3 regions of the Pseudarthrobacter sp. Hb11 genome follow, and region 3 is predicted to be linked to each of the others. Evidence: riboswitches for the same ligand, from Rfam matches in the RefSeq annotation. Region 3 holds a riboswitch; each other region holds the start of a gene.
The links. A riboswitch is a leader RNA that binds a small molecule or an ion and turns the genes downstream of it on or off. The one in region 3 is predicted to bind S-adenosylmethionine.

Region 1: another riboswitch for S-adenosylmethionine. It lies ahead of AC50X7_RS14955 (cobalamin-independent methionine synthase II family protein); the one in region 3 lies ahead of AC50X7_RS04320 (aminotransferase class V-fold PLP-dependent enzyme).
Region 2: another riboswitch for S-adenosylmethionine. It lies ahead of metX (homoserine O-acetyltransferase MetX); the one in region 3 lies ahead of AC50X7_RS04320 (aminotransferase class V-fold PLP-dependent enzyme).

Annotation. Positions count from the first base shown of each region.
Region 1 covers NZ_JBWZCM010000011.1:118,181-128,058, forward strand. The annotation lists gene AC50X7_RS14920 (alpha/beta fold hydrolase) at 1-927, shown strand, start outside; gene AC50X7_RS14925 (HAD-IIA family hydrolase) at 934-1,764, opposite strand; gene AC50X7_RS14930 (TrmH family RNA methyltransferase) at 1,835-2,509, shown strand; gene AC50X7_RS14935 (hypothetical protein) at 2,648-3,181, shown strand; gene fbaA (class II fructose-bisphosphate aldolase) at 3,441-4,460, shown strand; gene AC50X7_RS14945 (DUF3151 domain-containing protein) at 4,463-4,882, shown strand; gene AC50X7_RS14950 (uracil-DNA glycosylase family protein) at 5,037-5,669, opposite strand; gene AC50X7_RS14955 (cobalamin-independent methionine synthase II family protein) at 5,886-7,091, opposite strand; SAM riboswitch class I at 7,104-7,208, opposite strand; gene AC50X7_RS14960 (M14 family zinc carboxypeptidase) at 7,430-8,491, shown strand; gene AC50X7_RS14965 (adenylosuccinate synthase) at 8,756-9,878, shown strand, end outside.
Region 2 covers NZ_JBWZCM010000007.1:79,330-89,207, reverse strand. The annotation lists gene AC50X7_RS11995 (bifunctional o-acetylhomoserine/o-acetylserine sulfhydrylase) at 1-741, shown strand, start outside; SAM riboswitch class IV at 837-952, shown strand; gene metX (homoserine O-acetyltransferase MetX) at 965-2,080, shown strand; gene AC50X7_RS11985 (MFS transporter) at 2,261-3,643, shown strand; gene AC50X7_RS11980 (alcohol dehydrogenase catalytic domain-containing protein) at 3,742-4,860, shown strand; gene AC50X7_RS11975 (LysR family transcriptional regulator) at 4,936-5,835, opposite strand; gene mmsB (3-hydroxyisobutyrate dehydrogenase) at 5,975-6,877, shown strand; gene AC50X7_RS11965 (CoA-acylating methylmalonate-semialdehyde dehydrogenase) at 6,891-8,375, shown strand; gene AC50X7_RS11960 (hypothetical protein) at 8,409-8,927, opposite strand; gene AC50X7_RS11955 (SGNH/GDSL hydrolase family protein) at 9,134-9,878, opposite strand, start outside.
Region 3 covers NZ_JBWZCM010000002.1:112,714-122,591, reverse strand. The annotation lists gene AC50X7_RS04325 (class I SAM-dependent methyltransferase) at 1-319, opposite strand, end outside; gene AC50X7_RS04320 (aminotransferase class V-fold PLP-dependent enzyme) at 452-1,891, opposite strand; SAM riboswitch class IV at 1,927-2,040, opposite strand; gene hisN (histidinol-phosphatase) at 2,197-3,009, opposite strand; gene rsgA (ribosome small subunit-dependent GTPase A) at 3,058-4,173, opposite strand; gene aroA (3-phosphoshikimate 1-carboxyvinyltransferase) at 4,157-5,548, opposite strand; gene AC50X7_RS04300 (DoxX family protein) at 5,556-6,104, opposite strand; gene AC50X7_RS04295 (sigma-70 family RNA polymerase sigma factor) at 6,310-7,155, shown strand; gene rsrA (mycothiol system anti-sigma-R factor) at 7,152-7,412, shown strand; gene AC50X7_RS04285 (50S ribosomal protein bL37) at 7,528-7,602, opposite strand; gene AC50X7_RS04280 (PadR family transcriptional regulator) at 7,728-8,345, opposite strand; gene AC50X7_RS04275 (DUF4097 family beta strand repeat-containing protein) at 8,345-9,172, opposite strand; gene AC50X7_RS04270 (GDSL-type esterase/lipase family protein) at 9,259-9,858, opposite strand.

The DNA.
Region 1 (9,878 bases), on a different contig from region 3:
GCAGGGGTGTCCGGCCTGCTGGCCGCGGACATGCTGCTCACTCGCCAGGTGCAGTCCGCCCGCCAGACGAACCGGATCCTTCCACTTGCCGACGACTTCGCTGATGCCTACTATCCGGACGCCAGTTGGTTCCTGTTCCCCGGCTATAAAACCAGCTGGGAGGAGGCGCAGTGGATCCTGAACTCCCTCCGGGGCACGCTTAACAAGCGCGCGCGGCTCGCCGCCGTCGGCTATTCCAACCTGGGCCTGAACATCGATGAGGTGGTCATCGCCGTGATTGAGCACGTCCGCGCCCAGAAGCTCACCAAGCTGTTCTTCTACGGGCACAGCTTCGGCGGAATGGTGGCCACCCAGGTGGCGGCCCGGCTGCTGGAACTCCATGGTGTGGAAGCGGAGTTCATCGTGCTGGACTCCAGCCCGTACAGCAAGCACGACGTCCTGGACCAGAGCTGGTTCGACGGCGTGGTGTTCCTCTATGAGCGGGGTTTCCGGTTCCCGTCCACGCTCCGCGGCGGGTACGAACTCGGGGAGCGCGTCATCCATAAGGACGAACGGAGCTGGCGGCAGATCCTCGACCAGACGCTCGAGCAGCTGTCCCCGATCGCGCCGTCCAGCCTCCTGGTCCAGTCCGAGTCCGCCTACATCTACCATTTTGACGGTACCCGGTTCGCGGACAGGATAGGGGGCGCCAAAATGGCCTACATCGGCAACCGGCGGGACCCCACTGTCCGCTATCAAACGGCCGTTGAAGCGTGGTCGGTGGCGTTCAAGGCAAACATGGTGTCCAGCGGGCTCCAGACCGAAGGCGCCGCCCCTGCCCATGCCAGCCCGGGCTGGAACCCCAACATCTACCGGCCCCTGCTGGACGAGCTTTTGGATGAGAACTTCCCGCTGCCCCGGGGCGGATCCCGGGTGACCGTCTTCTAGCCGGGCCTAAATCTGGTTCTTCAGGTCCGCTACGGAGTTCAGGACCTGGTTGGGACGGAAGGGATATGAACCGATCTCCTCGCGCTGCGTGATGCCGCTCAGGACCAGGACCGTGTGCAGCCCTGCTTCCATGCCGGCGATGATGTCCGTGTCCATCCGGTCACCGATCATTGCCGTGGTCTCGGAGTGCGCGTCAATCTGGTTCATGGCGGAGCGGAACATCATCGGGTTGGGCTTGCCCACGATGTACGGCTCCCGGCCGGTAGCCTTGCTGATCAACGCCGCGATGGCGCCGGTGGCCGGCATGGGCCCGTCCTTTGACGGGCCCGTGGCGTCAGGGTTCGTGGCGATGAAGCGTGCCCCGGCAAGGATCAGGCGGATTGCCATGGTGATGGCTTCGAACGAGTACGTTCGCGTCTCGCCGAGCACCACAAAATCAGGGTCCTGGTCGGTGAGGATAAAGCCGGCCTCGTGCAGGGCCGTCGTCAGTCCTGCCTCGCCGATGGTGTAGGCGCGGTTCCCCGATCCTGAACCCTCCACCTGGTTCTTGAGGAACTGGGCGGTGGCCAGGGCTGAGGTCCAGATGTTCTCCTCGGGAACCTCCAGCCCGGAGGCACGCAGCCGCGCGGCGAGGTCGCGCGGGGTGAAGATCGAGTTGTTGGTGAGCACCAGGAAACGCTTTGACGTGTCCACCCAGCGCTGAATGAGCTCCGCGGCACCGGGCACGGCCTGGTTCTCGTGGACCAGCACGCCGTCCATGTCCGTCAGCCAGCATTCGATGTCCTGGCTGCTGCGGTGAACCGCCGGGTTCCCTTTGACCTTGTCCGCTTCTGCCATGCCTACCTCCGCCGGTGATGAAAGCCCGAAAGGTCCAGTCTAGTGTTGAGGGGTGAATCAAACCCCCGGTATGACGTCCGAACCCCAACCTGAGCAGCCCGGGGAGGCACCTGCCGGCGAGGTTCCGGGCGAAAAGCCGGAAGTCGGCGTCGGGCCCTGGGAAGGCGAGTTGCCGGAAGGCGACCACTGGGACCCCGATCTCCTCGCGGACGGCGACCGCCGCAATGTGCTGGACAAATACCGGTACTGGAAGCACGAGGCGATCGTGGCGGAGCTGGACTCCAGGCGCCACAACTTCCACGTCGCCATCGAAAACTGGCAGCACGATCTCAACATCGGCACGGTGGTGCGCACCGCCAATGCGTTCCTCGCCAAGGAGGTTCACATCATCGGACGACGGCGGTGGAACCGCCGGGGCGCCATGGTCACCGACCGCTACCAACACGTCCGCCACCACCCCACCGTTGAGGACTTCGTGGCTTGGGCGCAGGGGGAGGGGCTCGCTATCATCGGGATCGACATTTTCCCGGACTCCGTACCGCTGGAAACCTACGAACTGCCCAAGGACTGCGTGCTGGTATTCGGCCAGGAAGGCCCAGGGCTGACGCCCGAAGTCCATGAGGCGGCCCTCGCCACCCTGTCCATCGAGCAGTTCGGCTCCACCAGGTCCATCAACGCGGCCTCGGCAGCGGCCATTGCCATGCACGCCTGGGTGCGCCGGCACGTGTTCAACCAGCACGTGTAGCCCCTTCTTGCCCGCGAGATGACACTTCACGGCAGTTCCGGCAGCTCCCATTGCCGTGGACTGCCATCTCGAGGAGGGGGCTAGGACCTGGCCTGTGGATAACCTCAAACCCGCGACGCGGGCGGGCCAGAATGAGGGATGCGCAGGGCTACCCTTCCGGATCATCTGGCCGCTGGTTCGTTCTCCCTCAGGGCGTCGGACAAGGCAGGCGTCAGCCGAACGCGGACGGCCGCGAAGGATTTGGTGGCAGTGTCCCGGGGGATCCGGGTCCCCGTGCAATCGAACGCGCAAGGAGCGGCAGCCCTCAGGGCCTACACGGACCTGGATGACACCTCGATCCTCGCGTCCTTGTCGGCCGCGCACGTCTGGGGCCAGCCGCTTCCGGCCGGCAGCAGCGGTGATTGGCGGATTCACCTTGCCCGGCGCAGGGGGTTCAGCTTTCCCCGGCGCGCCAATGTGGTGGGTCATCTGTTGACGTTCCTTCCGGACGAGGTGGTGGAGTACGACGGCGTTCGGCTCACCTCGCCTGCCCGGACGTGGCTGGACCTGGCGGCGATGCTGTCAGTGGAGGAGTTGGTGGCTGCGGGGGACTACCTGGTGTGCTCCCACGGGACCGGATTTCCGCATCCCCGGGCCGCCATCTGCAGCATCGGCGAACCACGTGCTTTTTGATCATCGGGGCGTCCCCGTCCTGTGGCCGGACGCTGCCTACCCGGAATGGGGAATTGCACTGCAGTACGACGGCCGGCATCATGCCAACGAAGAGCAGCACCTTAGGGACATTGACCGACAGGACCGGACCACGGGACCCAGGGTGCGGATGGGGCGTAACCCACAGCACTCCCCGCGCGGAAATGGCTAGGATGGTGCTAGCCGTAAGCGGTACTCCAGGGTTACCAGCCCACAGACGAACCTCAGCATAGGAGTCAGCATGCCCATTGCAACCCCAGAGATCTACTCCGAGATGATCGACCGCGCAAAGGCGGGCGGCTTCGCATTCCCGGCCGTGAACGTTACGTCCTCCCAGACGCTGAACGCTGCCCTGCGCGGCTTCGCCGACGCCGAGTCCGACGGCATCATCCAGGTTTCCACCGGCGGCGCGGCCTACTGGTCCGGCGCCTCCACCAAGGACATGGTTGCAGGCTCCCTGGGTTTCGCAGCTTTCGCCCGCGAAGTTGCCAAGAACTACAACGTCAACATCGCCCTGCACACGGACCACTGCCCCAAGGACAAGCTGGACGGTTTTGTGCTGCCCCTGCTCGCAGCGTCCGAGGCTGAGGTCAAGGCCGGCCGCAACCCGCTGTTCAACTCCCACATGTGGGACGGCTCCGCCGAGACCCTGCAGGAAAACCTGCGCATCGCCCGCGAACTGCTCGAGCGCACCGCTGCCGCCAAAATGATCCTTGAGGTTGAAATCGGCACGGTCGGCGGCGAGGAAGACGGCGTTGAGAACGAGATCAACGAGAAGCTCTACACCACGGTCGAAGACGCGCTGGCCACCATCGAAGCGCTGGGATCCGGCGAGAACGGCCGCTACATCACCGCATTGACCTTCGGCAACGTCCACGGCGTCTACAAGCCCGGTGGCGTGAAGCTTCGCCCGGAGATCCTCAAGGACATCCAGGCGCAGGTGGGCGCGAAGATCGGCAAGGACAGCCCGTTCGACCTCGTCTTCCACGGCGGCTCCGGCTCCTCCGACCAGGAAATCGCGGACGCTGTCTCCTACGGCACCATCAAGATGAACATCGACACCGACACCCAGTACGCCTACACGCGTCCGGTCGCGGATCACATGTTCCGCAACTACGACGGCGTCCTTAAGGTTGACGGCGAAGTGGGCAACAAGAAGACCTACGATCCCCGCGTGTGGGGCGCATCGGCCGAAGCCGGACTGGCCGCCCGTGTGGTCGAAGCCACCAAGCAGCTCGGTTCCGCCGGAAAGACCTTCTAGGAATGTCCGACGAGTTCCGCAGAAACCTGATGGGCCCCGAGCCCACGCTCCTGCCTGCCGAGACCGAGGTCTACCAGCAGCTGGAAGCCGGCCAGGAAGCACTGGACCTGGTGGAGAAACACCCAACCTCCTCACTGCTGTGGGCTGTGCTCGCGGAAGAGGCCTGGGCCGAGGGACGGACCATCGATTCCTACGCCTACTCCCGGGTGGGCTACCACCGCGGACTGGACTCGCTGCGCCGCAATGGCTGGCGCGGCGTGGGGCCCATTCCCTGGGAGCATGAGCCCAACCGCGGTTTCCTGCGTGCGCTGTATTCCCTCGGCCGCGCATCTGCAGCGATCGGCGAAGCGGAGGAGCCGGAACGGATCGAGAAGTTCCTGAACGACTCCGACCCTGCGGCGAAAGCAGCTATCGAAGGCTGACCTGCGGGATAAAGGTCGACGGCGGCCGGTCACCTTTTTCGAAAAGGTGACCGGCCGCCGTCGTCCCGGCCGGGGCCCTCGGCGGCGCGGATCACGGCCAGGGAACCCTGCGGGCGTGGGTCCACTGTTGGTTGAGCCTGTCGAAGCCTGGGGGTCAGACTGGTTTCTGGAGCCCTGTCCGTGCCATGGCGTCGGCGTAGGCGATGCGCATGTCCTCGAGGTACTCCTCCTGGCGCGCAGGCGAACCGGCGAAGGCGCGGCCGCTGAGGGAGCGCACCTTGTAGGTCTTCAGGCCGCGGCGCCACAGCAGCGGCACTTCGGTTTTGAGCAGCAGGTTGGCCAGGCGGTTGGCTTCAGTGCCGTGTGCCACGATCACCGAGGCGCGCGGAACCAGTGCCAGGAACTTGAGCAGCGGCTTGAGGCCGGCGGAGATCTGGTCCGGAGTGAACTTCCCGTTTGGCTCTCCGGCAATGTGCCAGGGGTGGACGTTCCAGGGCATTACGAACTCCGGACGCAGCCCCAGCTTCCACTGGATGCCAAGCATCCGGGTGGCAGCGTCGTGGTCCCCGGGGGTGATGAAACCGGACGGGTCGGCCTCGCCGATGTTGGAGTACAGGCTGATGATCCGGCACTCGTCGACGTCGTGCATGGGGTCCACGTAGGGCACCACAGTGCCGGGTTTTGCCTCCTGCAGGGAATCGCACAGTTCGTTCACGGCTGCAACATTGGGTTCGTAGCGGCGGCTCAGAAGCTGCTCATGGAAAGATTCGGGTGCCAGGGCTGTCATGTAGTGCTGGATCTCCTGCGGGGATTGGTGGTGCTGCCACCTCGGAAAATGGGCGCACGATGGCGCACACATATCCGCGATGGTTGAAATGGGGTGGACCGATTCCTGGTCGGCCTTCACCAGTTTAGCAAGCCCCGCAAAACGAAACGCCGGTCCCGCGCACCCGATCCAAGCGGGGCACGGAACCGGCGGGTTCGGGCGTTACGCGATTTCCGGCTACCAGAGCCGCTTGGTGGCCCGGCGTGCGCCCTCGCCCAGTGCTTCCAGCTTGGCGAACGCGATCTGCGGGTGGACCCTGCCGCCGAGGCCGCAGTCGGTAGAGGCGATGACGTTCTCGCGGCCCACCACTTCTGCGAACCGGACAATCCGGTCGGCCACCAGATCCGGATGCTCCACCACATTGGTGGCATGGGAAACGACGCCTGGGATGATGACCTTGCCCTCTGGAAGCTTGGTGTCCTCCCAGACCCGCCATTCGTGTTCGTGCCGCACGTTTGCAGCTTCAAAGGAGTAACCGCCGGCATTGATCTGGAGCATCGTCTCCACCAGGTCCGCCAGGGGAAGGTCCGTGGTGTGCGGGCCGTGCCAGGAGCCCCAACAGAGGTGGAAGCGGACCTGCTCCTCGGGAAGGCCGCGGAGGGCGTAGTTCAGTGCCTCCACGCGGATCTGCGTGAACTTGAGGTAGTCCGCGACGCTGGGTTCGGGGCTGATCTGGTCCCAGTTCTCGGCGATGGAGGGATCATCGATCTGCAGGATCAGGCCGGCGTCGATGATGGCCTTGTACTCTTCGCGGAGCGCGTCGGCACAGGCGTAGATGTACTCCTCCTCCGTGGCGTAGTACTCGTTCGTGATGCGGGAGGCGCTGCCGGGGGAGAGCGCTGCAACAAAGCCGTCCGTGAGTCCGGTGGCCGCCAGCCCGGCCTTCAGGTTGGCGATGTCGGAGGCGACGGCGTCCTGGCCGGTGTAGACGAGCGGGCCGGTGACCTTCGGGAACGGCTTGGGGGCACCCGTGAAGATGCCGCTGGTGGGATCGTTGTAGGCCTCGGAAAAAATGGTCCGGTCGCGGCGGTGGATGAAGCCCGTCAGCTGGACGTGGCCCGGGGTGGATTCCTTCGGTTCGACCGCCCACTTGGCGTCATTGTCCAGCTCCAGGCCGCCCATCCGGGCAAAGGAGTAGGACCACCAGGCGCCGTAGTCCACGGAAGCGGACGTGGCGTGCCCGTACTCGCCGTCGTTCGGGATATCGACGCCCAGGCTTTGCTGGCGCTGGACCAGGTCCACTACGGACGCGGTGAGGAGTTCGTTGTAGCCCTCGACGTCGGCAGGGTTTTCCTCGCGTGCGGCATTGGCGGCGATCAGCTCAGCGGTGCGGGGCAAGGAGCCTGCGTGGGTGACGCGGATATGGTCTGTGTTCAAGGTCATGCTGAAATTTCCTTTCCATCGGTCCTGGCAGTAGCACCTTCACAGGCAGGACGTCCCTGCACTTGGGGGTTGCTGCGGCGTCAACGATCCAGGTCTCTCGGCCGCTCCGGATGGTTCGCTCTCACCTAAATCCAGATGGCTCCCCGGGAGCAAATTCGCTTCGGTTTGTTTCGCAACAGGCAGGGCGCCGAAGCCACGCTTCGAAACGTAATAACTGCATGTGCATTCCTGTTATGTCCATTGACAGCTTTCGCGGAGGTTGGTTGGCTTTTGTCACAGCCCGCGATGGGGGACATGGCGGGCTGGCACACCTATGCACTCGAAAGAGGTACCGCACCGTGAAAAAAACCCTGGCAACCTTTAGGACCCTGGCAGTTACGGGAGCCCTGGCTCTGGCCGTAGTGGCAGCGCCCGCCCCTGCCATCGCTGTGGGCGAAGGCCCCAACTATAATGGCAACGGCCAGATCACCACATCGAAGCTGGCCTCCTATGACCAGATGGTCTCCTTCCTCAAAGACCAGGACGCCCGCCAGTCCGCCATGGAACTGGAGGTTATCGGGCAGACCGTGAAAGGCCGGGACATCCACCTGGTCAAGTACATCTCGGATCCGGCCAAGCCCACCATCCTGTACCTGACCCAGCAGCACGGCAACGAACAGCTCACCACCGAAGGTGCGCTGGAATTCGTCAAGCACCTGGGCACCGGAAAGTCCGGGAATGTCCTGGACGGCGTGAACATCCTGATCGTGCCCATGCTCAACGCAGACGGTGCCATGGGGGACGTGAACTTCCCGCTGGACGGCTACCTGGCCAAGGGCGACCGCAATATGACCCGGTACAACGCCGAAGAGGTGGACCTTAACCGGGACCATGTGGCCAAGATCCAGCCGGAAACCCAGGCGCTGCACAACAACGTGATGCGCAAGTACAAGATCGACTACATGATCGACCTGCACCACCAGGGCACCCGCAGCCAGCGTGACGGCGAACTTGTGTCCGGGTCCATCCTGTACCCCACCACCCCTAACGCCAATCCCGCCGTTGTTGAAAAGTCCAAGCAGTTGGGCGCCGTTGTTTTCAACAGCGTCGACTCCACAGGCTGGGGCCACCTCGGCAAGTATGTGGGGGGCAGCGCCGAAACCATCAGCCGCAACGGCATCGCCGTCGAGTACGGCATTTCCACGTTGCTGTTTGAGATGCGCGGCATGTCCGACCACTACCTGGACGGCTACGCCCTGGGGCTCCGGAGCAACGGCTACCTGATCAAGCAGACGGTCACTACCCTGACCGCCACGGCCGCGGCGATCGCGGACGGTTCAATTGCCGACGGCGACACCTCCTTCTGGGACAGCCTGGCCACCCAGACCTCCCGCCCGGCCGGGGAAGCCGACGACGAATAGCATCACCGCTGACAGTCCGCCGCGGTCCTTCACCCGTGCAGGGTCCTTTACCCTGCAAGAAGGGCCGCGGCGGCCCAACGAGTGGACAAAGTAACTGATCGGCTAAACTTGGGTGGTAAGAGCCCCGGAACTCTTGCGTCGCTGTGCTGCCCCGCAGACCAGCGAAGGCCAGTCCATTCGGGGCATTCTGATGAACGGCGCTGCGCCAGGCCTGCCACATCGTGGCGGAGGCCCGGGCAGCCCGAACGAATGGGGGAGGATCCCATGCCAGCAATTGTGATCGTAGGAGCCCAATGGGGCGACGAAGGAAAAGGCAAGGCGACTGACCTGCTGGGCGGCCGTGTTGACTACGTCGTCAAGCCCAACGGCGGCAACAACGCCGGGCACACCGTCGTCGTGGGCGGTGAAAAATACGAACTCAAGCTGCTTCCGGCAGGCATCCTCAGCCCCAATGCGGTACCCATCATCGGCAACGGCTGCGTGGTCAACCTCGAGGCACTCTTCCAGGAGATCGAAGGCCTTCAGGCCCGCGGCGCCGACACCTCAAAGCTTCGCGTCTCAGCGAATGCCCACCTTGTCGCTCCGTACCACCAGGTGCTGGACAAGGTGACGGAGCGTTTCCTGGGCAGCCGCGCCATCGGAACCACCGGGCGCGGCATCGGCCCTGCGTACATGGATAAGGTGGCCCGCCTGGGCATCCGGGTCCAGGACGTCTTTGACGAGTCGATCCTCCGCCAGAAGGTGGAAGGTTCGCTGCGGCAGAAGAATGAACTCCTGGTCAAGGTCTACAACCGCCGCGGCGTGCTGGTGGACGAGATCGTGGAGTACTTCCTGTCCTTTGCCGAACGGCTGCGCCCCCTGGTCATCGACAGCACCCTGGTTCTGAACACTGCCCTGGACGAGGGCAAGGTTGTTTTGATGGAAGGCGGCCAGGCAACATTCTTGGACGTGGACCACGGAACCTACCCGTTCGTCACCTCTTCCAACCCCACCGCCGGCGGTGCGTCTGTGGGTTCGGGCATTGGACCCACCCGTATCTCGCGCTCCATCGGCATCATCAAGGCCTACACCACACGCGTCGGCGCCGGACCGTTCCCCACAGAGCTGTTCGACGACATGGGCCTGTACCTGCAGAAGACCGGCGGTGAATTCGGCGTCAACACCGGCAGGCCGCGCCGCTGCGGCTGGTACGACGCCGTCCTGGCCCGCCACGCCTCCCGCGTCAACGGCTTCACGGACTACTTCGTCACCAAGCTGGACGTGCTCACCGGTATCGAGCAGATCCCTGTTTGTGTGGCCTATGACGTGGACGGTGTGCGCCACGACGAGATGCCCATGACACAGACCGAGTTCCACCACGCTGTTCCGATCTTCGAATACTTCGAGG
Region 2 (9,878 bases), on a different contig from region 3:
CTGGAATGGGGCGCGGACATCGTGGTGCACTCGGCCACCAAGTACCTGGGCGGCCATGGTTCAGCCATCGCCGGCGTGATCGTCGATTCCGGAAAGTTTGACTTTGGCAAGGACCCCGCAAAGTTCCCCGGCTTCAACACCCCGGACCCCACCTACAACGGACTCGTCTACGCCCGGGACCTCGGTGCCGAAGGCGCCCTGGGCGCCAATCTCTCGTACATCCTGAAGGCCCGGGTGCAGCTGCTGCGAGACCTTGGCTCCGCAGTGTCGCCCTTCAACGCCTTCCTGATCGCCCAGGGTCTGGAGACGCTGAGCCTTCGCGTGGAACGGCACGTGGCCAACGCCCTGGACGTGGCACAGTGGCTGGAGTCGCGTGACGACGTCGAATCGGTCGCCTATGCCGGGCTGCCCTCCAGCCCCTGGTACGAGCGGGGCCGGAAGTACGGCCCCAAGGGGACCGGCGCCATCGTCTCCTTCAACCTCGCCGGGGGTGCGGAGGCCGGCAAGCGCTTCGTGGACGCCCTGGAGCTGCACTCCCACGTGGCAAACATCGGTGACGTCCGTTCGCTGGTGATCCATCCGGCGTCGACTACCCACAGCCAGCTCTCGCCGGAGCAGCAGGTGGTGGCCGGCGTGACCCCGGGCCTGGTGCGGCTTTCGGTGGGGATCGAGCACATCGATGACATCCTGGCAGATCTCGAAGCCGGCTTCCGGGCGGCCAAGGAGGCAACCGGCGCTTAGAAATACCCAGGGCACCCAACGCGGCACAAGCCGGGGAAGTCACAACCAGTCACACTCTTGGCGGCAGGCAGGGGCTGTTTCGTACACTCGAACCAGGTCATGAGTGCCAGTGACAGCCCCGGCTTGCTGGCCGGCAACCCTCCTTCCGCGGCGGGGTGCCCCGGGTGAAGACCTGGCCTGCCGGTCATTCGACGGCGGGCAAGCGCGTAGAAGAGGTCTTGCCATGACGGTTACCGTCACCCGTACAACTGTCCCTGAACACGGGATTGTCCGCTACGCCTCCATCGGGGGACTGGAGTTGGAAGCCGGCGGATACCTTCCGGACGTCACTCTGGCCTATGAAACCTGGGGCACACTGAACGCGGACGGCAGCAACGCCGTCCTGATCGAACACGCGTTGACAGGCAGCACCCACGTGACCCGGGGCGACACCGAGGAGCCCGGCTGGTGGGAACAGCTCGCGGGGCCTGGTGCGCCGGTAGATACAAACCGTTTTTTCGTGGTGTCGATCAACATTGTGGGCGGCTGCTACGGGTCCACCGGGCCGTCGTCGCCCGCGCCGGACGGGAAGCCTTGGGGTTCACGTTTTCCATTGGTCACCCTGCGGGACAGCACCCTGGCCGAGGCCCGGCTGGCCGACCAGCTCGGGATCGGGAGCTGGTTTGCCGTGCTGGGCGGTTCCATGGGCGGGGCCCGTGCGCTCGAATGGGCGGTCACGTTTCCGGAACGGGTGCAGCGCTGCGCAGTGATCTCGGTAGGCGCCGCGAGTACCGCCGAGCAGATCGCGTTCGCCCAGGCACAGACCCTCGCCATCCGGCAGGACGCCAACTTCAACGGCGGTGACTACTACAACGGACCCGCCCCCGAGCAGGGCCTCGCCCTGGCCCGGCGCATCGCCCACATCACGTACCGCTCCACGCGGGAACTGGACGGACGCTTCGGCCGTGAGCCGCAGGCCCCCGAATCGCCGCTCCAGGGGCAGCAGCTCGCTACCCGCGGGCGGTACCAGGTGGAAAGCTACCTGGACCACCAGGGCACCAAGCTGGTCCAGCGGTTCGATGCGAACAGCTACATCGCCATCACCGAGGCGTTGATGAGCCACGATATTTGCCGGGGACGCGGGTCCCTCGCCCAGACCCTGTCCAGCTCGAGTGCCCGTTTCTTTGTGGCCGCCGTGGACTCGGACCGGCTCTACTTCCCGTCCCAGTCGCGCGAGCTGGCACGGGCGCTTCCCGGCGAGGTGGACGTCCACCTGATTGAGGCGCCCATCGGGCACGATGGCTTCCTTACCGAGATCGGCCAGCTGGGGAACCAGCTGCGGGAGCACCTTTCGGCATAACACCAGGCCTAGATGCCAAAGAATGTGCATTAATGCAGATGCGCTCTGCATCATTCGGCGTTGAGCTGCGCCTTCCGGCAGACCATACTCGTTGGGACCCGGCGGTTCGTGACCAAAACCACACGCACCCGCCATAGCCTGTCCCAGTGGTGTCGATGACGACGCCGAAGGAGTTCACACATGAGTACGGAAAGCTCGGCCGCACGGCGGCCAGAGGAAACCGACGTCAAGGCCTCAGGCCTGAGGAAAGTCGTCACGGCCTCCATGGCCGGCACCGTCGTTGAGTGGTATGAGTTCTTCCTCTATGCCTCCGCCGCCACCCTGGTGTTCGGCAAAATGTTCTTCCCCAATTCAGGGACCGAACTGGATGGCATCATCGCCGCCTTCGTCACCTACGCCGTAGGCTTCGTGGCCCGGCCGATAGGCGGCATCGTCTTCGGCCACTTCGGTGACAAGTTCGGCCGCAAGCAGTTGCTGCAGCTGAGCATCATCCTGGTGGGCGTTTCCACCTTCCTCATGGGGTGCCTGCCCACCTTCGCGCAGATCGGCTACTGGGCTCCGGCCCTCCTGGTATTCCTGCGCTTCGTCCAGGGCTTCGCCGTCGGCGGTGAATGGGGCGGCGCCGTGCTGCTCGTTGCCGAGCACAGCCCGAACAAGTCCCGCGGATTCTGGTCCAGCTGGCCGCAGTCCGCCGTTCCCATGGGTAACCTCCTGGCCACCGGCGTGCTGTTTACCCTGTCGTCCACGCTCTCCCAGGAAGCATTCCTCGGCTGGGGCTGGCGCGTTGCCTTCTGGCTGTCTGCCGTGATCGTGATCGTCGGCTACTACATCCGCACCAAGGTCCAGGACGCCCCGATCTTCATCGAGGCCCGCAAGGAAGTCACCGTTGAGAAGAAGGGCTACGGCGTCGCGGAGGTCTTCCGCCGCTACCCCCGCGGCGTGTTCACCGCCATGGGCCTGCGCTTTGCCGAGAACATCCTGTACTACCTCGTGGTGACGTTCTCCATCACCTACCTGAAGGTCGTTGTCCAGACCGATACCTCCCGCATCCTCCTCCTGCTGCTGGTGGCGCACTTCATCCACTTCTGCGCTGTCCCGCTGGTCGGCAAGATGTCCGACGCCTTCGGCCGCCGGCCGGTCTACATGGTGGGCGCCATCCTCGGCGGAACCTGGGGCTTCTTCGCCTTCCCGATGATGGACACCGCCAACGACCTCATCATCCTGGCCGCCATCACCATCGGCCTGCTGTTCCACGCGCTGATGTACGCCGGGCAGCCGTCGATCATGGCCGAGATGTTCCCCACCCGGATGCGCTACTCGGGCGTTTCCCTGGGCTACCAGGTGACCTCCATCGTCGCCGGTTCGCTGGCCCCGATCATCGCCACCGCACTCCTGAGCAACTTCAAGTCCTCCACCCCCGTGGCGCTGTACCTCCTCGGAGCCTGCATCGTGACCGCAATCTCCGTGTTCTTCCTTAAGGAAACCCGGGGCATCTCCCTCCACGACGTGGACGCGGCCGACGCCAAGGGCACTGCGGACCTGCTCGCGGCCGGCAAGAAATAACCACCCTTCAGCACACACAGCACACCGACTGCCCGGACCCGCGACCACGCAGGCCCGGGCAGTTGGGCGCCGGCACCTTCGACGAAATCAGGATTTCCATGAAAGCAGCGGTCCTCTACTCCACGGTCCCGTCCGGAAGCAGCTACACCGAAACGCATCCGCTTCAGGTCGAAAATCTTGACCGGCCGGAACCCCGCGCCGGTGAGTTGGGCATCACCATCACCTACTCGAGCCTGTGCCACTCTGACCTGTCGGTGGTGGACGGCTCCCGCGTCAGGCCCCTTCCCATGGCGCTGGGGCATGAGGCGGTAGGACGGGTTGCCGCGGTGGGTGACGGCGTCACGGATGTCTCAGTCGGGGACCATGTGGTCCTCGTCTTCGTCCCCAGCTGCGGTGCCTGCCGGGCGTGCCGTGCGGGCCGTCCCGCTCTCTGCCACCGTGCGGCGGAAGTCAACGGGTCCGGGGACCTCCTGCACGGCGAGGCCTTGCTGCGGACGCCTGCTGGGGAGCGGATCAACCACCATCTGGGTGTTTCGGCGTTCGCCGATTACGCCGTGGTGGCCCGGGAGTCGGTGGTGGTTATCGACGACGACGTCCCGGACACTGTTGCGGCAATGTTCGGTTGCGCTGTGCTCACCGGGATGGGAGCTGTCCTGAACACTGCCGCCATCCAGCCCGGCCAGTCCGTAGCCGTTTTCGGACTGGGTGCCGTGGGGCTTTCGGCCGTGATGGCTGCGGCGCTCGCCGGTGCCTCCTCCGTGATCGCCATCGATCCCAATGCGGGCAAGCACGGGCTCGCCCAAAAGTGCGGGGCAACCGCCGTGGGCACCCCGGAGGAGGCCTCCCGCCTGATCCAGGCGGCTGCCGGCGACGGCGTGGACACGGCCATCGAAGCTGTGGGATCAGCACGGGTCATCGCCTCATGCCTGGACCACGTGACCCGCGGCGGCGCCGTGGTCTCCGTAGGGCTGCCGCACCCCACCGCAGAACTGACAGTGCCCGCGCTTCAGTTCGCCGGCGTGGGAAAGCGGCTGCTGGGCTCGTATATGGGCGACGCCGTTCCGGGCCGGGACATCCCCCTGTACCTGGGGTACTGGCGCGAGGGCCGGCTTCCCGTTGAGCTGCTGCATACCGACACCCGGCCGCTGGAGGAGATCAACGAAGGCCTTGATGCACTCGCCGCCGGGCAAGTGGTGAGGCGGCTCTTCCAGGCCTAAGACGCCTTCTCGAATTCCTGGAACGGCACTCCGAGCCTGAAACGCCGCAGGCAGGCATCATCCGGATGCCTGGCCCTAGGCTGCCAGCAGGTCCTGGCGTTCGGCCACCTCTTCCTGCAGGGCAGCGATCACGGCCTGCACCCGGGCGGACCGCAGCGATTCCGGCCGGGCCACCGCCCAGATGGGCAACTGACGCTGGAAGGCGTCGGGGAGCACCGGAATGAACTCCGGGTTTCGGGCCACCATAAAGTTCGGAAGCAGCCCGATGCCGGCGCCGCGGCGCACCGCCTCCACCTGGGCAAAGATGCTCGTCGCCTGGAAGCTGGACTTCGGCATGGGCAGCTGCGAGGACCGGTGGCCCAGTTCGGCAACCTGGAGGGCCGACTCGACGTAAGAGACGAAGCCGTGCTGCCCCACGCCGTCGGGCGTTTCCGGCAAGCCCCGCCGGGCGGCGTAGGCGGGGCTTGCGTAGAGCCGGAGGAAGTAGTTGGTCAGGAAAATGGTCTGGGCGTTGCTCACGTCCGTGCGGCCCACCACCACCTCCAGGTCCACGCCGGACCGGTTCTGGCTGACCTTGCGTGTGGCGCTCAGCATCTCCACATTCAGGTTGGGGTGCCGCTGCTGGAGGCGGACCAGCGCCGGCGTCACAAATTCGGCGCCGAAACCGTCGGAGGTGCTGATCCGCACCATGCCGGCCAGGGTGTCCCGGTCCTGGCTCGTGACGGCAGCCAGGGACCCGAGCGTTTCCTCGATGGTTTCCGCCGCGGCGACGGCCGAGGCCCCGAGCTCCGTCAGTTCCCAGCCGTGCGGGCTGCGCTCGAGGGTGCGGCCACCCAACTGCTTGTCGAGGGCGAGGATCCGGCGGGAAATGGTGGTGTGCGTGGTGCCCAGCGTTTCGGCCACGGCATTAAAACGCCCCAGCCGCGCCACGGTCAGCAAAATCAACAAGTCGTCCGGACTCGGAAGCCGTGCCACCCGGTGCCCTTTCATCTGTGTGCATCAGTGCACATACCGTCTGTGATTTTTCCCCTTGATTGCACTGTAGCAGGGTGTGATGGTGGACACAGACCTTCCGGCCGCCCTCGGCCGGAGACACAGCAAAGGAGCTTAGGCCATGGCAGTAGTCGGTTGGATTGGTTTGGGGAACATGGGAGGTTCCATGTCCGGGAACCTTGCAAAGGCGGGCCATGACGTACGGGGATTCGATCTCAACCCGGCCGCCCTCGCCGCAGCGGAGGCCGGAGGGGTGAAACCGGTAGCGAGCATCGCTGAGGCGGTGGCGGGCGCCGACGTTGTCTTCACCATGCTCCCCAAGGGCGAGCATGCCAAGGCTGTCTACCTGGGTACGGACGGGGTGCTGGCGCATGCGGATGCGCGCACACTCCTGGTCGATTCCTCCACGATCGACATCGCCGCGGCTAAGGAACTGCACGACGCCGCCGCTGCCGCCGGCTTCCGCTTCGTGGACGCCCCTGTCTCGGGCGGCATGAGCGGCGCCTCAGCAGGAACGCTCACCTTTATGGTCGGCGGTGAAGCGGGCGCTGTGGCCGACGCCACCGGCTACATCGAACCGATGGCTGCCAACATCATTCCCACCGGCGGAGCCACCACCGGCCAGGCAGCCAAAATTTGCAACAACCTGATGCTCCTGATCAACCTGGCCTCCACAGCCGAGGGTGCAGTGCTGGCGGACCGGCTGGGCCTCGACAAGAAGGTCTTCTGGGACATTGCTTCCGTCTCCTCCGGGGACAGCTGGGCACTGCGCACCTGGTACCCCGTTCCCGGCGTTGTCCCCACCGCAGCATCCAACAACGACTTCGCGCCCACCTTCACTGCCGAGCTGGCGAACAAGGACATCGGCCTGGCCATCAGCGCCGCCGAGGACACCGGAACGCCGCTCGAAATCGGCAAGCACGTCCAGCAGCTGTACCAACGCCTCATCGATGCGGGCGAGTCCGGCAAGGACTGTTCCATGATCATCAAGCTCGTTGACGGCTCACTGGATTCAGCAAAGTAGAAGAGAGACATCCATGCACACCATCCCGCACTACATCAACGGCAACCGCGTCACCGACGCTGAACGCTTCGGCCCCGTCTTCAACCCGGCTACCGGCGAGCAGGAAAAGCAGGTGGCGCTGGCTTCGGCGGCCCGGGTGGAGGAAGCCATTGCCGCCGCCAAGGCCGCCCTGCCGGCATGGCGGGCAACAAGCCTGGCCAAGCGCACCAACATCTTCTTCCGCGTCCGCGAAATCCTGACCCAGCGCAAGTCCGAACTGGCCGCCATCCTCACCAGCGAGCACGGCAAGGTACTTTCTGACGCCGAAGGGGAGATTTCCCGCGGGCTCGAGAACATCGAGTTCGCCACAGGTCTGTCCCACATGCTCAAGGGGGAACGCTCCGAACAGGTTTCCAGCGGCGTGGATGTCCATTCCGTCCGGCAGCCTGTGGGCGTGGTGGCCTGCATCACCCCGTTCAACTTTCCGGCTATGGTGCCGCTGTGGATGATCGGCAGTGCGCTGGCCTGTGGCAACACTGTGCTCCTGAAACCCAGTGAGAAGGATCCGTCCTCCGCCGTGTTCATCGCGGAAGTCTTTGCGGAAGCGGGACTGCCGGCCGGTGTGCTGAACGTGGTCCAGGGCGACAAGGAAGCGGTGGACGTCCTGCTCGAACACCAGGACGTCAAAGCCGTCAGTTTCGTTGGCTCCACGCCCATTGCGCAGTCGATTTACAAGCGCGCAGCGGACCACGGCAAGCGGGTCCAGGCCCTGGGCGGGGCCAAAAACCACATGGTGGTCCTCCCCGACGCGGACCTTGACATGGCAGCAGACGCCGCCGTTTCGGCTGCCTACGGTTCGGCAGGCGAGCGGTGCATGGCGGTCAGTGTGCTCGTCGCCGTTGGCAACATTGCGGACGATCTTGTGGCAGCCATCCAGAGCCGGATGGCTACCCTGACAATCGGCCCGGGCACGGATTCGGCGTCGCAAATGGGCCCGCTGATCACCGCCGAACACCGCGACAGGGTGGCCTCTTATGTGGCCGGCGCCGAGAACGAAGGTGCCACGGTGGTCGTTGACGGCCGTTCGCAGCAGTTCGATTCAGACGGGTTCTTCATCGGAGTCAGCCTGGTGGACCACGTCAAGCCGGGCATGAAGGTGTACGACGACGAGATCTTCGGCCCCGTCCTGTCCGTGGTGCGCGTGGATACCTACAGCGATGCAGTGCGCCTGGTCAACGACAACGAGTTCGGCAACGGGGTTGCCATCTTCACCCGCGACGGCGGCGCTGCCCGCCAGTTCGAGTTCGACGTCGAGGCGGGCATGGTGGGGGTCAACGTGCCCATCCCGGTGCCGGTGGGCACGTTCTCCTTCGGTGGCTGGAAGAACTCCCTGTTCGGTGACACGCACATGTACGGGCCGGACAGCATCCGGTTCTACACCAGGGGCAAAGTGGTCACCACGCGGTGGCCGGACCCGGCCACGTCTGTCATCGACCTGGGCTTTCCGCAGGTGGACTGACGCCGGAGGTTGGACGAGATGGACTGACGCAGGCTAGCCGTTCATGATCTCGCCGCGGCGGGTCATGTACTCCTCGACGGACAGTTCACCGTTGCTGTACTTCTCGTCCAGTTCGGCAAGCTTGCGGGCGCGGTAGCCCTGCGGGGCCGACGGCGGCGGGGGAGTCGCAGGTGCCGCAGGCTGCTGCGGGGCTTCTTCACGGTGGCCCTGCTGATGCTGCCCATGCTGCGGCTGCCCGTACGGCGGAAACTGCTGGTCCATCGGCGGGACCGGCTGGATGGGCGGCAGCGGCTGCGGCCGGTCAAGCTCGCGGAATCCGCCGCTGAAATAGTCCTGCTGGGTGAAGCCGTCCCGCGGCTGCTTGTTCTGCGGGCCGGCTGATCCCGGGAACTGCCCTGATCCGGGGAATTGGCCGCTGCCGGGGAACTGCTCGGGGTAGCGCCCGGAAAAGGTTTGCTCGTGGTTCCTGCGGGCGACAGACTTCCGGTACATCCGCATGGCCATCGGGATCAGGAATGACAAAATGATGATCCAGAAAAACAAGTTGCTCACGGTGCCGTGCCTCTCATGTGTGTCCTTCCAGCTTAACCCCGGACTGCACCCGAACGGCCGGGAGTCCCGTGAAGGGGCTGAGGCCGCGCCGGGTGCCCGGAGCAGCTGGGACTGAAGCCGCAGGCGCACCACCGCGTCAGGTTCCATGCCCGCCGCCTCAGCTGGTCCGGTAACCCGCGTCGAGTTTCCCGCAAAAGCCTGCAGCGCTAGCGCCGAACCGCCTCGGTGGTTCCCAGCGGACCCTCGCCGGATCCCAACGGGACGCCCGGACCAAAGACGGGGCCCGGCGTCGGACGTTTCGCGGTAATCCCGTCGCCGGAGGACTGGTGGCGCAGCCGGCGCAGCACCCAGGGCACGAAGTACTCGCGTGCCCACACCAGGTCGCCCGAGCGCGCCGCGCGCCAGGTGCGCGAAGGCACAGGTTTAGGCTGCAGCGGCTCCAGCGTATGGTCCACATTCAGCGAGTCCAGCACCATAGCCGCGATGGTGTGGTGGCCCAGCGGGGAGAAATGCAGCCGGTCCTGGTCCCACATCTGCGGATCGCTGAGCTGGCGCAGGGACCACATGTCGGCAATCACGGCGTCGTGCCGGGCAGCCACGGTACGCAGGTTCTCGTTATAAATGGCCACCTTGCTGCGGATCCTGCCCAGCACGGACGATCCGGTGTCCGGGCCGTTGAAGAGGACCACGGTGGCGCCGCCCATGGCCAGGATCTGCACCACCGAGTCAAGTTTCTCCGCCAGGACGTCGGGATCGCCGCCCGGGCGCAGCAGGTCATTGCCGCCGGCCGAGAGGGTGACAAGGTCCGGCTTCAGCGCCAGGCAGGGCGCGAGTTGCCGGTCCACAATCTGCTGCAGCAGCCGGCCACGGACGGCAAGGTTGGCATAAGCGAAGTCAGGCTGCGTCCGGCCCAGTTCCTCCGCCACCCGGTCTGCCCAGCCGCGGTAGCCG
Region 3 (9,878 bases):
CCGACGCGGGCAGGCCCGTCGCCTCCGCGGTGGCTTGGATCGCCGTGGCAGCGGGATAGTGCGCCCGTAACTGTTCGAGCATGTCCGCAGAGGGATCGAGGGCAGTGACCGACAGGCCCCTGTCCAGCAGAAGTTCGGTGAACTTACCGGTGCCGGCCCCGGCGTCGAGCGCATCATGGGCGCCCGGGGGCACCAGCCATTGAGCTGCTTCGTCCGGATAGCCCGGACGGACCTGCTGGTAGTGCCGGCCGCCGTCCTGGAAGCTCTGGCCGAGCTCCCGGCGCCGTCCGTGATCAAGTTTGGGGCCACCCCGTACCACCTGTGGCCTCCTTCGTCTGATGCCCTTGGGTATCCTTCGAATTTACCGCACGCGCCGTAGAGGCAGGATCAGCAGGCAGGAAAAGCAGGCAGTGTCAGGACGGCAGGAGCGGCAGGACGGTGTCGGCAGCAGTCAGTCATCGGTGCAGGGGGCAGCCCCGGCAGTTCCCGGCGTGTTGGGTGCCCAGTGCGGATAGGTCCGCGTGTCATTGGCGGGAACCCAGCGTCCTGCGTCCACCACATAGTCCCACCCCAGGCCGAAGCGGCGCAGCGACTCGATGCCCGTAAGAAGCCGTTCTGCGTCCTCAAGGCGCGAACCGACTCCAAAGCTGGCACGGAGGGAACCGGAAGGGAGCCCGAGCCGCTTCAGCAGCGGGTGCGCGCAGAAACGGCCGTCACGCAGGCCAACGCCGTGCTCGGCGGACAGGTACGCGGCTACCAGTCCGGCGTCATAGCCTTCCACGGAGAAGTTGACCACGCCGATGGTGTCCGTATCCGGGTTGGTGTCCTTGAAGATCTGGTGGACGGTCACGCCGTCGATCTTCTGCAGGCCCTCCACCAGGAAGGAACGAATGGCCGACTCATGGGCATGCCACCGGTCCAGGTCCAGCCCGGCGATCACCTGCGTGGCGCGTGCCAGGGTGGCTGCGCCAAGGACATTGGGGGAGCCACCCTCGTGGCGGGCCGGGCCGGTGGCCCAGCTGACGCCGTCGAGCCTTGCCTCCTTGACGGCGCCGCCGCCGGCGAGATGGGGCGTTCCGGCGTCGAGCCAGTCCGGGCGGCCCACCAGCACACCGGCGCCGAACGGTGCGTACAGCTTGTGGCCGGAGAAAGCGAGGTAGTCCACGCCGTCCGCGGCGATGTTGATGCGGCGGTGCGGCGCCAGCTGGGCTGCGTCCACCACAATGCGTGCGCCGTGTTCGTGAGCGAGCGTGGCCAGGGCCCGGATGGGCAGGATCTCGCCGGTGACGTTGGACGCCCCGGTGACGGCCAGCAGGCTCACGCCTCCCTGTTCCAGCTCGGCGCGGATGGACTCGATGGTGCCGGCGATGGTGTCGGCGGCAACGATGCTGCGGTGGGGGACGCCCTGCCACGGCAGCAGGTTCGCGTGGTGTTCGATGTCGAGGTACAGGACGTCCCCGCCGGGCCGTCCGTCTGTTGCGGGCAGGCAGCCTGCCAGCAGGTTGAGGGAGTCAGTGGTGTTCCGGGTGAAGATCACGGAATCGTCCGGGCGGCCGCCCACGAACTCCCGGACGATGTTCCGGGCGTTCTCGTAGACGGACGTGCTGATCTGGGACGCGTAGCCAGCCCCGCGGTGGACGCTCGCGTAGAACGGCAGGATCTCGTTGAGGTAGGCCGAGACCACGGAGAGGGCTGGAGCGGAGGCGCCGTAGTCGAGGTTCGCATACCGGACGTGGCCGCCGGAGATCAGCGGTGCCTGGATTTCAGCGCCGGTGACAGCCGCAAGCGGCCGGCCGGCGACGGCGCGGCGGGCATCAAAGGGGGCAGCGGCGTCAGGCTGGACTGTTTCAATCTGGGCGGCGGCGTTGGGGGAGACGGTGGCAGTAGTCACAGAGACCTCACTTCGAAAGGACTCCCTGTACCGGGAATCCGCGCTTGCCGCATCCGTTCCGGACCGGCCTGGTCGTCACCCGGGGCACCCCACCGCGGTTGGAGGGTTGCCGGCCAGCAAACCGGGGTTTCGCGCTGGCACTCGTGACCTGCTTAAGAGCGTAGGACATAAGGCAGGAAGGTTTGAAGCCGGCCCGAATGTTAAGCCCTTTGTTACGAACTTGCCGAAAAGTGCTGCTTCGCCGAAGAAACGACGGCAGGCCCCTCCTTTTGGAGGTGCCCGCCGCTGATTCTTCGATGAAGGTGTTAGAGAAGATCGTCCAGGTCCGGGTTCAACCGGCGGAGCACCTCTGAGTGCAGGATGGAATTAGTGGCCAGCGCGTTGCCGCCGAACGGCCCGTCTTCGCCTTCCAGCGAGGTGAAGCGGCCGCCCGCTTCCACCACAATCGGCACCAGTGCCGCCATGTCGTATAGGTTGAGTTCAGGTTCGCAGGCAATGTCCACGGAGCCTTCCGCCACCATGCAGTAGGACCAGAAATCGCCATACGCCCGGGTCCGCCACACGTCCTCGGTGAGGCCCAGGAAGTTGTCCAGGTTGCCGCGTTCCTTCCAGCCGCCCAGGCTGGAGTAGGACAGCGAAGCGTCGGACAGGCTGGCGACGTTGGAGACACGGAGCCGGGTGGCTGCAGCCAGCGACCGGCCCATGTAGGCTCCCATGCCCTTGGCCGCCCACCAGCGCTTGCCCAGGGCGGGTGCGCTCACCACCCCAACAACGGGCTCGCCCTCATCCACCAGGGCAATCAGGGTGGCCCAGACGGGGACGCCGCGGACGAAATTCTTGGTGCCGTCAATGGGGTCGATGATCCAGCGGCGGGACCCGTGGCCGGTGCTGCCGAACTCTTCCCCGAGCACGGCATCACGCGGACGGGAACGGGACAACTGGCCGCGGATGGCTTCTTCTGCGGCCTTGTCCGCGTCGGTGACCGGCGTGAGGTCAGGCTTGGTCTCCACCTTGAGGTCCTGTGCCTTGAAGCGGCTCATGGTCTGGTCATCCACGGAATCTGCCAGGACGTGGGCCAGGCGCAGGTCATCGTTGTAGCTTGAAGCAGGTTGGATCATGGTTCCAAACTACCGCCTGCACGCTGATCTGCTGGGAGATCGGCACCGTCAGTTGACGCTGCCCAGTTCCTTTGTCTCCTGCACCTCCAGGCGCGGGTCGGTGCCCAACAGGCGGCGCAGCGAGGCCAGCCGTGCTTCCCCGGTGGCACCCGCATGGCCGCCGCCCACCCACGCGTCCAGCCCACAGTTCACGGCGGTGGCGGTGTGCTTGCAGCCGCGTTCGCAGTCATCGATGCCGGGGGAGAGGTCCGGGAAGGAGCGCAGGATCCGGTCAGGATCCACGTGAGCCAGGCCGAAGGAGCGGATACCCGGGGTATCGATAATCCAGCTGCCCACAGGAGCGTCCGCCAGCCTTAGCGCCAGCGCCGACGACGACGTGTGGCGCCCGCGCCCTGTCACGGCATTGACGCCGCCGGTGGCCCGTTCAGCCCCGGTCAGCGCATTCACCATCGTCGACTTGCCTACGCCTGAATGCCCCAGCATGACAGTCACTTTTTCATCCAGGTACCCCCGGAGCTCGGCCACGGCATTGCTGTCGAGACGGGCGGACAGGCCGTCATCAGAGCGGGCATCGATGCCGGATGCGCTGGAATCGGCTGTCCGGCTGATGATCACGGGGAAGTCGAGGTGTGTGTAGTTGGACAGCAGCTCCGCCGGATCCTTGACGTCCGCCTTGGTGACCAGCAGGATCGGCTCGATCCCGGCGTCATACGCTGCCACCAGGGCGCGGTCGATGAAGCCCGTGCGTGGTTCGGGGTTGGCGGCGGCCACCACAATCACCAGCTGGTCTGCGTTGGCAACCACGGCCCGCTCCACCGGATCCGTGTCGTCAGCGCTGCGGCGCAGCAGGGTCCGGCGGTCCTGGATCTTGACCAGCCGGGCGAGGGTGTCCGGTTCGCCTGATACATCGCCTACCAGGGAGACGAAATCTCCGGCCACTACAGGGTTGCGGCGAAGTTCGCGTGCCCTCGCGGCGATGACCACGCGTTCGTTGCCGGAGTCCTCACCCACCACTGCCGTGTACCTGCCGCGGTCGACGGTGATGATGCGTCCGGTTACAGCGTCGTCGTGGCTGGGCCGGTCCTTGGTGCGCGGGCGGGAGCCCTTTTTGCTGGGCCGGATGCGGACATCCGATTCGTCCCAGGAATCAGTGCTGCGCGCCACCGGTGGAACCTTCCGCGCCGGCATCCGAGGGGCCGGCCTGGGCCAGCATGTCTTCCCACAGCCGGGGGAAGTCCGGCATGGTTTTCGCGGTGGTGGCAATGTCCTCCACCTGCACCCCGTCCACGGCCAGGCCAAGGATGGCTCCCGCCGTCGCCATGCGGTGGTCGGCGTAACTGCGGACGACGCCGGCGTGCAGCTTGGCGGGCCGGATCACCAGGCCGTCGCTGGTCTCCTCGGCATCCCCGCCGAGGCGGTTGATCTCGGTGACCAGTGCAGCCAGCCTGTCAGTCTCGTGGCCGCGCAGGTGCGCGATGCCGCTGAGCCGGGAGGGTCCGCTGGCCAGGGCACACAGCGCGGCGACGGTGGGGGCAAGCTCGCTGGTGTCCGCGAAGTCGGCGCCCTTGATTTCGGGTCCGCCCGTAACGGTCAGGACACCATCACGGAGAGTGACCTCAGCGCCCATCTCGGCAAGAATCGTCCGCCACAGGTCTCCCACCTGCTGCGTCTGCTCCGGCCAGCCCGGAATCCGGACCGTTCCGCAGGACGCCAGGGCAGCAGCAAGGAACGGCCCGGCGTTGGACAGGTCCTGCTCGATCCGCTGGTCGAATGCGCGGATTGGCCCCGGGGAAACAACCCAGTGGTTGGGAACCGAATCATCAACCACAACCCCGGCGCCCCGCAGGACAGCCACGGTCATGTTGATGTGGTCAAGGCTCGGCACCGGTTTCCCGACGTGCTCCAGATGAAGGCCTTCGGTGAACCTTGCTCCCACGAGGAGCAGCGCCGAAACAAACTGCGAGGAGGCGCTGGCATCGATGACCAGGTGGCCGCCCGGTACCTCCCCGGTGCCTTCCACGACAAACGGCAACGACGACGGCGCGCTGCCGTCTTCGGCGGAAACAGCCACTCCCAGCGCCTTGAGGGCTTCGATAATGGTGCCCATGGGCCGGTTGCGGGCGTGCGGGTCGCCGTCGAACACGCTGGCACCGTTGCGCAGCGCCGCCAGCGGCGGAACGAACCGCATCACGGTACCGGCAAGGCCGCAGTCGATCCTGGTGGAGGACGCCGCCGCGTGTGCCGCGAGCGGGACCACCTCCAGGTCCGGACCGAACGCGCCGTCCCCCGGGACCTCCGTGATGGTGGCGCCGAGCTGGCGGAGCGCATCGATCATCAGTGCCGAATCCCTGGAATGCAGCGGCGCACGCAGGCGCGACGGGCCGTCGGCCAGCGCTGCGAGCACCAGGTACCGGTTGGTCAGCGACTTTGACCCGGGCACTGTAACAGTGGCATCGACGGGCCGGGACGCGAAGGGGGCTGGCCAGTGGGGGAGGGACGTTCCGGAGTGGTTCTGGGTGGCGGCGGCTGCTGCGGTCATGTCCTGCTTATGCCCCCGTGGCCTGTTCGACGGCGCGGCGTACGGCCTTATCGGCTTTGTACAGCTTCTTGTTGGTGGTCTTCCTGGCGTCCGCGGCAAGGTGCGCGGCACCCTTCCGGGCGTCTGCGGCCAGGTGCTCGGCGCGCCAGGCCAGTCCCGGCTTGCCAGCCGTGTCGACGGAAGCGAGCAACGCCCCGCCGCTCAGCGAAAGGTTCTTCAGCAGCTGGTTGCGGCGGTTCCCGCGCCCTTCCTTGCTGCTGATGTCCGCACTGCGCCATTCAACGAAGGTGTTGAGAAGGGAAATGACGGTCAGCACGCTGGCTGAAAGCCTGGAAAACTTCCCCAGCCCAAAGAGGACGCCTGCGCCCACCTGTGTTCCGCCGATAACCCTTGCCAGCGTCTTCTCGTCAGTACGGAACGGCAGCGCCGCCGTGGCCTTGCTCAGCAGCGGCGACAGTTGTTGGGCGGTGTCGTCGGCGTTCTTGAGCTTATCCATTCCGGCAAGAACAAAACTGGAAGCCAGCATGGGCCGTGCGAGTGTGCGGACAAAGGACATGGATTTCCTCCTGGATGGACGAACCGCGTCGGGTGCGGCGAAGTCCGTTCTAGTCTTGCACTTTTGGGGAATATTTGCCCAAGGGCTGAGGTTATGGATGCTGGGTCCGCGAGAGCCGGGCCCAAAGACAAAGCACCGGACAACAGAGCGGAGTTGGCCCTTGAGGCGGGTGTTGGACGGAATTGAGGCAGCAGGCCCGGTGGCAATGGACTCCTTGGAGGCCGAACCCCCCGAGTATGGCTCGCCGCGGGCGCGGAGCCTGACAGTAGACTTGAAGGCAATGAGCACCTTGGATCCGGCCGTTTCGGCCATGTATGAGGCTTCCCAAAGCGAAGCCAAAAGCAGCGCTGACGCACGGCCCGGGCCTGCAGATCAAACGGCAGAGCCACAGCAGCCTGACGCGGAAACCACTGAAGAGGTGGTCAATGTTTCCACGGAATCGACGGAGGAGCGCCGTGCCCGGTTCGAGCGTGACGCTATGCAGTATGTCGATCAGCTGTATTCTGCCGCCATGCGCATGGCCCGGAACCCTGCCGACGCCGAGGACCTCGTCCAGGAGGCCTACACCAAGGCCTTCTCCGCGTTTCACCAGTACAAGCCGGGAACCAACCTCAAGGCCTGGCTGTACCGCATTCTGACGAACACCTATATCAATCTTTACCGCAAACGGCAGCGCGAGCCGCTTCAGTCCAACTCGGACACCATCGAGGACTGGCAGCTTGCGCGGGCCGAGTCGCACACCTCCAGGGGGCTTCGTTCCGCCGAGGCAGAGGCGCTGGATCACCTGCCCGATTCGGACGTCAAGCGCGCGCTCCAGGACATTCCGGAGGAATTCCGCCTTGCGGTGTACTTCGCGGACGTCGAAGGCTTCGCGTACAAGGAAATTTCAGACATCATGAACACGCCTATCGGCACAGTGATGTCCCGGCTCCACCGCGGCCGGAGAATGTTGCGGGACATGCTCGGGGAGTACGCCGCCGAGCGGGGATTCAAAACGGCCGCACCTCCACAGGACGCGGCGGAAAGCACACAACAGGAGAACAGGAAATGAGCGACTGCCAGGGATTGGGCGACTGCGACGATACCCGGATGCAACGCATCTATGAGTATCTGGACGGCGCCTTAACCCGTGAGGACATCACGGAAATCAAGACCCACCTTGATGACTGCCCGGAATGCACGGAGCAGTACGACCTTGAGTGCGTGATCCGCAACATGGTCAAGCGCTCCTGCACCGAAGCTGCTCCCGATAATCTGAAGAACGCCATATTGGACCGGATCCATTCGATCCGGCCGGTGGACGCCTAGGTCAGCCGTCCAGCAGCCAGGCCAGGGCAGCGATTCCCTGCCTCAACACAAAGGACCCCGGAAGCCGAGTGGCTTCCGGGGTCCTTTGCTGTGAACCGTAGTACCTGGCATTTGCCTAGGTGTTGGGGCGCTTCCCGTGGTTCGCGCCGCCACGCTTACGGTCACGACGCTTGCGTGCACGCTTGCTCATAGCTGGCCTCCTTACTGTTGGTACTCAAAAAGAGCTGCCCTCAAGTCTCCCACATGATGTGGCGGCCCGCGAACCGGGAACCGCCGCGTGACCTGCGGTTCAATCCGCGCCTTCGGGCGGGGAAGCTATTTTTCGAGGAGGGAGTTGCGGACCGCGATGCGGGCCTGTTCCAGGACCGTCCGAAGGGTTTCCAGGGCCACGGGGCTCAGCGGCTGGTTGCCCGCCTGCAGGCGCAACTCGGCGCGAAGGTCGTCGCGGAATGCCTGGAGCATCGCCTCGGCTTCTTTCAGCGAACGTTTGCCCTCGGGGGCCGACCTGCCGGCGGCGGTGGTGAAATCGACAGAACCGGCGGCGGCCCGTGCCGCCTCCGCCGTTGCCGCGAGGTCAGCCCGCAGCCCGCGCATGTTGCTGCGGATGTCCTCACGAAGGTTGTCTGCCAGCCGCCGAACAGAGGCGGAGATCTCGTTCTCCACCGCGGCAAGTTCTTCGCGGCGCAGGTTCAGCTCTGCCAGCCCGGCAGGCGTGATGCGGTAGTTGGTCCGGCGCCCGGCCGATTCCGTGGCCACCAGCCCCTCCTCCTCGAGTTTTCCGAGCCGGGGGTAGATGGTGCCGGCGCTGGGGGAGTAGGTGCCGCCAAAGCGTTCCTTGAGCGCCTTGATGAGTTCGTAGCCATGCTTCGGGCCCGACTCCAGCAGGGACAGCAGGTAGAGCCGCAGGGCGCCGTGGGCGAAGACGGCGGGCATCAGGGCTGTTCTTCCGCGTTCCCGGACGCTGCGCTGTGGATGATGGACGTGGTGCCTGACACTGAATTGGTCCTGACCAGCATGAGTTTCGCGTCCGGACCGGCAATGGTCTCCACCTTGCCGCCCGGCACATGGTATTTCTGGTGGTCGATGACCACCGTCCCATTGGCAGATTTGGCAACGAGGTCCACGCCGACGTCGTGGGGGATCCGGATGGTGAGGTCGCCGGATACCGAATTGGCTCCGAAATCCTGGGTGTAGCCCAGCAGGTCGAAACTCATGCCGCCGCTGACCGTGTTGGCCCGGATGTGGCTGAAATTTCCGGATGCCGTGACCTCGCCGGAAACAGTCTTGGCTGTGAGGACGCCGCTGTGATTGCGGGCGCTTACCTCGCCACTGACAGTGTTCACGTGCAGTTCACCATCGGTGCCGTCGGACATCACGGAACCGGAACCAGTGTTCAGGCGCGTGCGGCCGGCCATCCCTGAAACAAGGCCGTCACCGCTGACGGTGCCTGCCTCAACTTCAACCGTGGCCGGAACAGCGATGCTGATGACGGCGTAGTTTTCGCTGTTGTGGTTGACCGTTCCCATGAGGTTTTTGAACCAGCCCTGCGGCCCGTGCAGCTGATGACGGACCTCGAGCCGGCCGTCTTCCAGCGAAACGGACACGGGGTCGCCCTGGACCTCGGAAATCTCTATCCGGGTGACCGGGTCATGATGCGCCACCACGTCGAAGCGGCCGCGCACCATGCCCAGCTTCAGGGACGTCACCGAGTCGACGTCGATGGTTTGTGCGCTCGTGACATCCCAGTTCTGATCAGCCATTGGTCCTCCAAGACGATATATCGCGTGATGCACCCAACGTACCGCCGGGGCAACGCTCAGGTCAAGATATATCGCGAACCGCTCTCCTATTCGGGGACGGCCATCCCCAGCCATTGGAACCATCCTCGGTGCAGTACCAGCCAGGCCATGAGTCCATATCCGGCCTGCCCGGGCGTCCCGCCGTTTGCTGCCAGGTCCTGCCGCCACTGTTCGTGGTTCAGGAGGGGTGAGAAAGTATCCACATAAAGATGCTTGCGGCGGGTGGTGACGTCAGCAAAGGCGGTGTTCAGCTCGTCGAGGCGGCGGTTCTGTGCCGGGTCCAGGGTGGGCGGCGGGCCCACCACAAAAACTCCAAGCCGGTTCTGCGATGCCGAGTCCAGGATGTTGGCCAGATTGAGCCGGCTGCGGGCAGTGGAAAGCCCGAACTCGATGTCCCGGCCGGAGAGGCCTATGACCAGGCGGTTCTCGGCCTGGTCGCTGAACCGGCGGCTGGCCTCGCCCATCCAGCGGGCAGCCAGGCCTTCCGTTCCTTCCTGCGGGCAGGGGAGGGCGTAGCTCTCCAGGAGCATGCCGTCCTGGGGAGTGCGGGCCAAAACGCGGCCCAGCCAGCCGAGTGCCCGGGGATCACCGAGTCCGGCCAGCAGTTCATCGCCTACAGCTGCGATACGCAGCTTCCTGTCTTCCACACGTTCCTCTTAACTTCGGT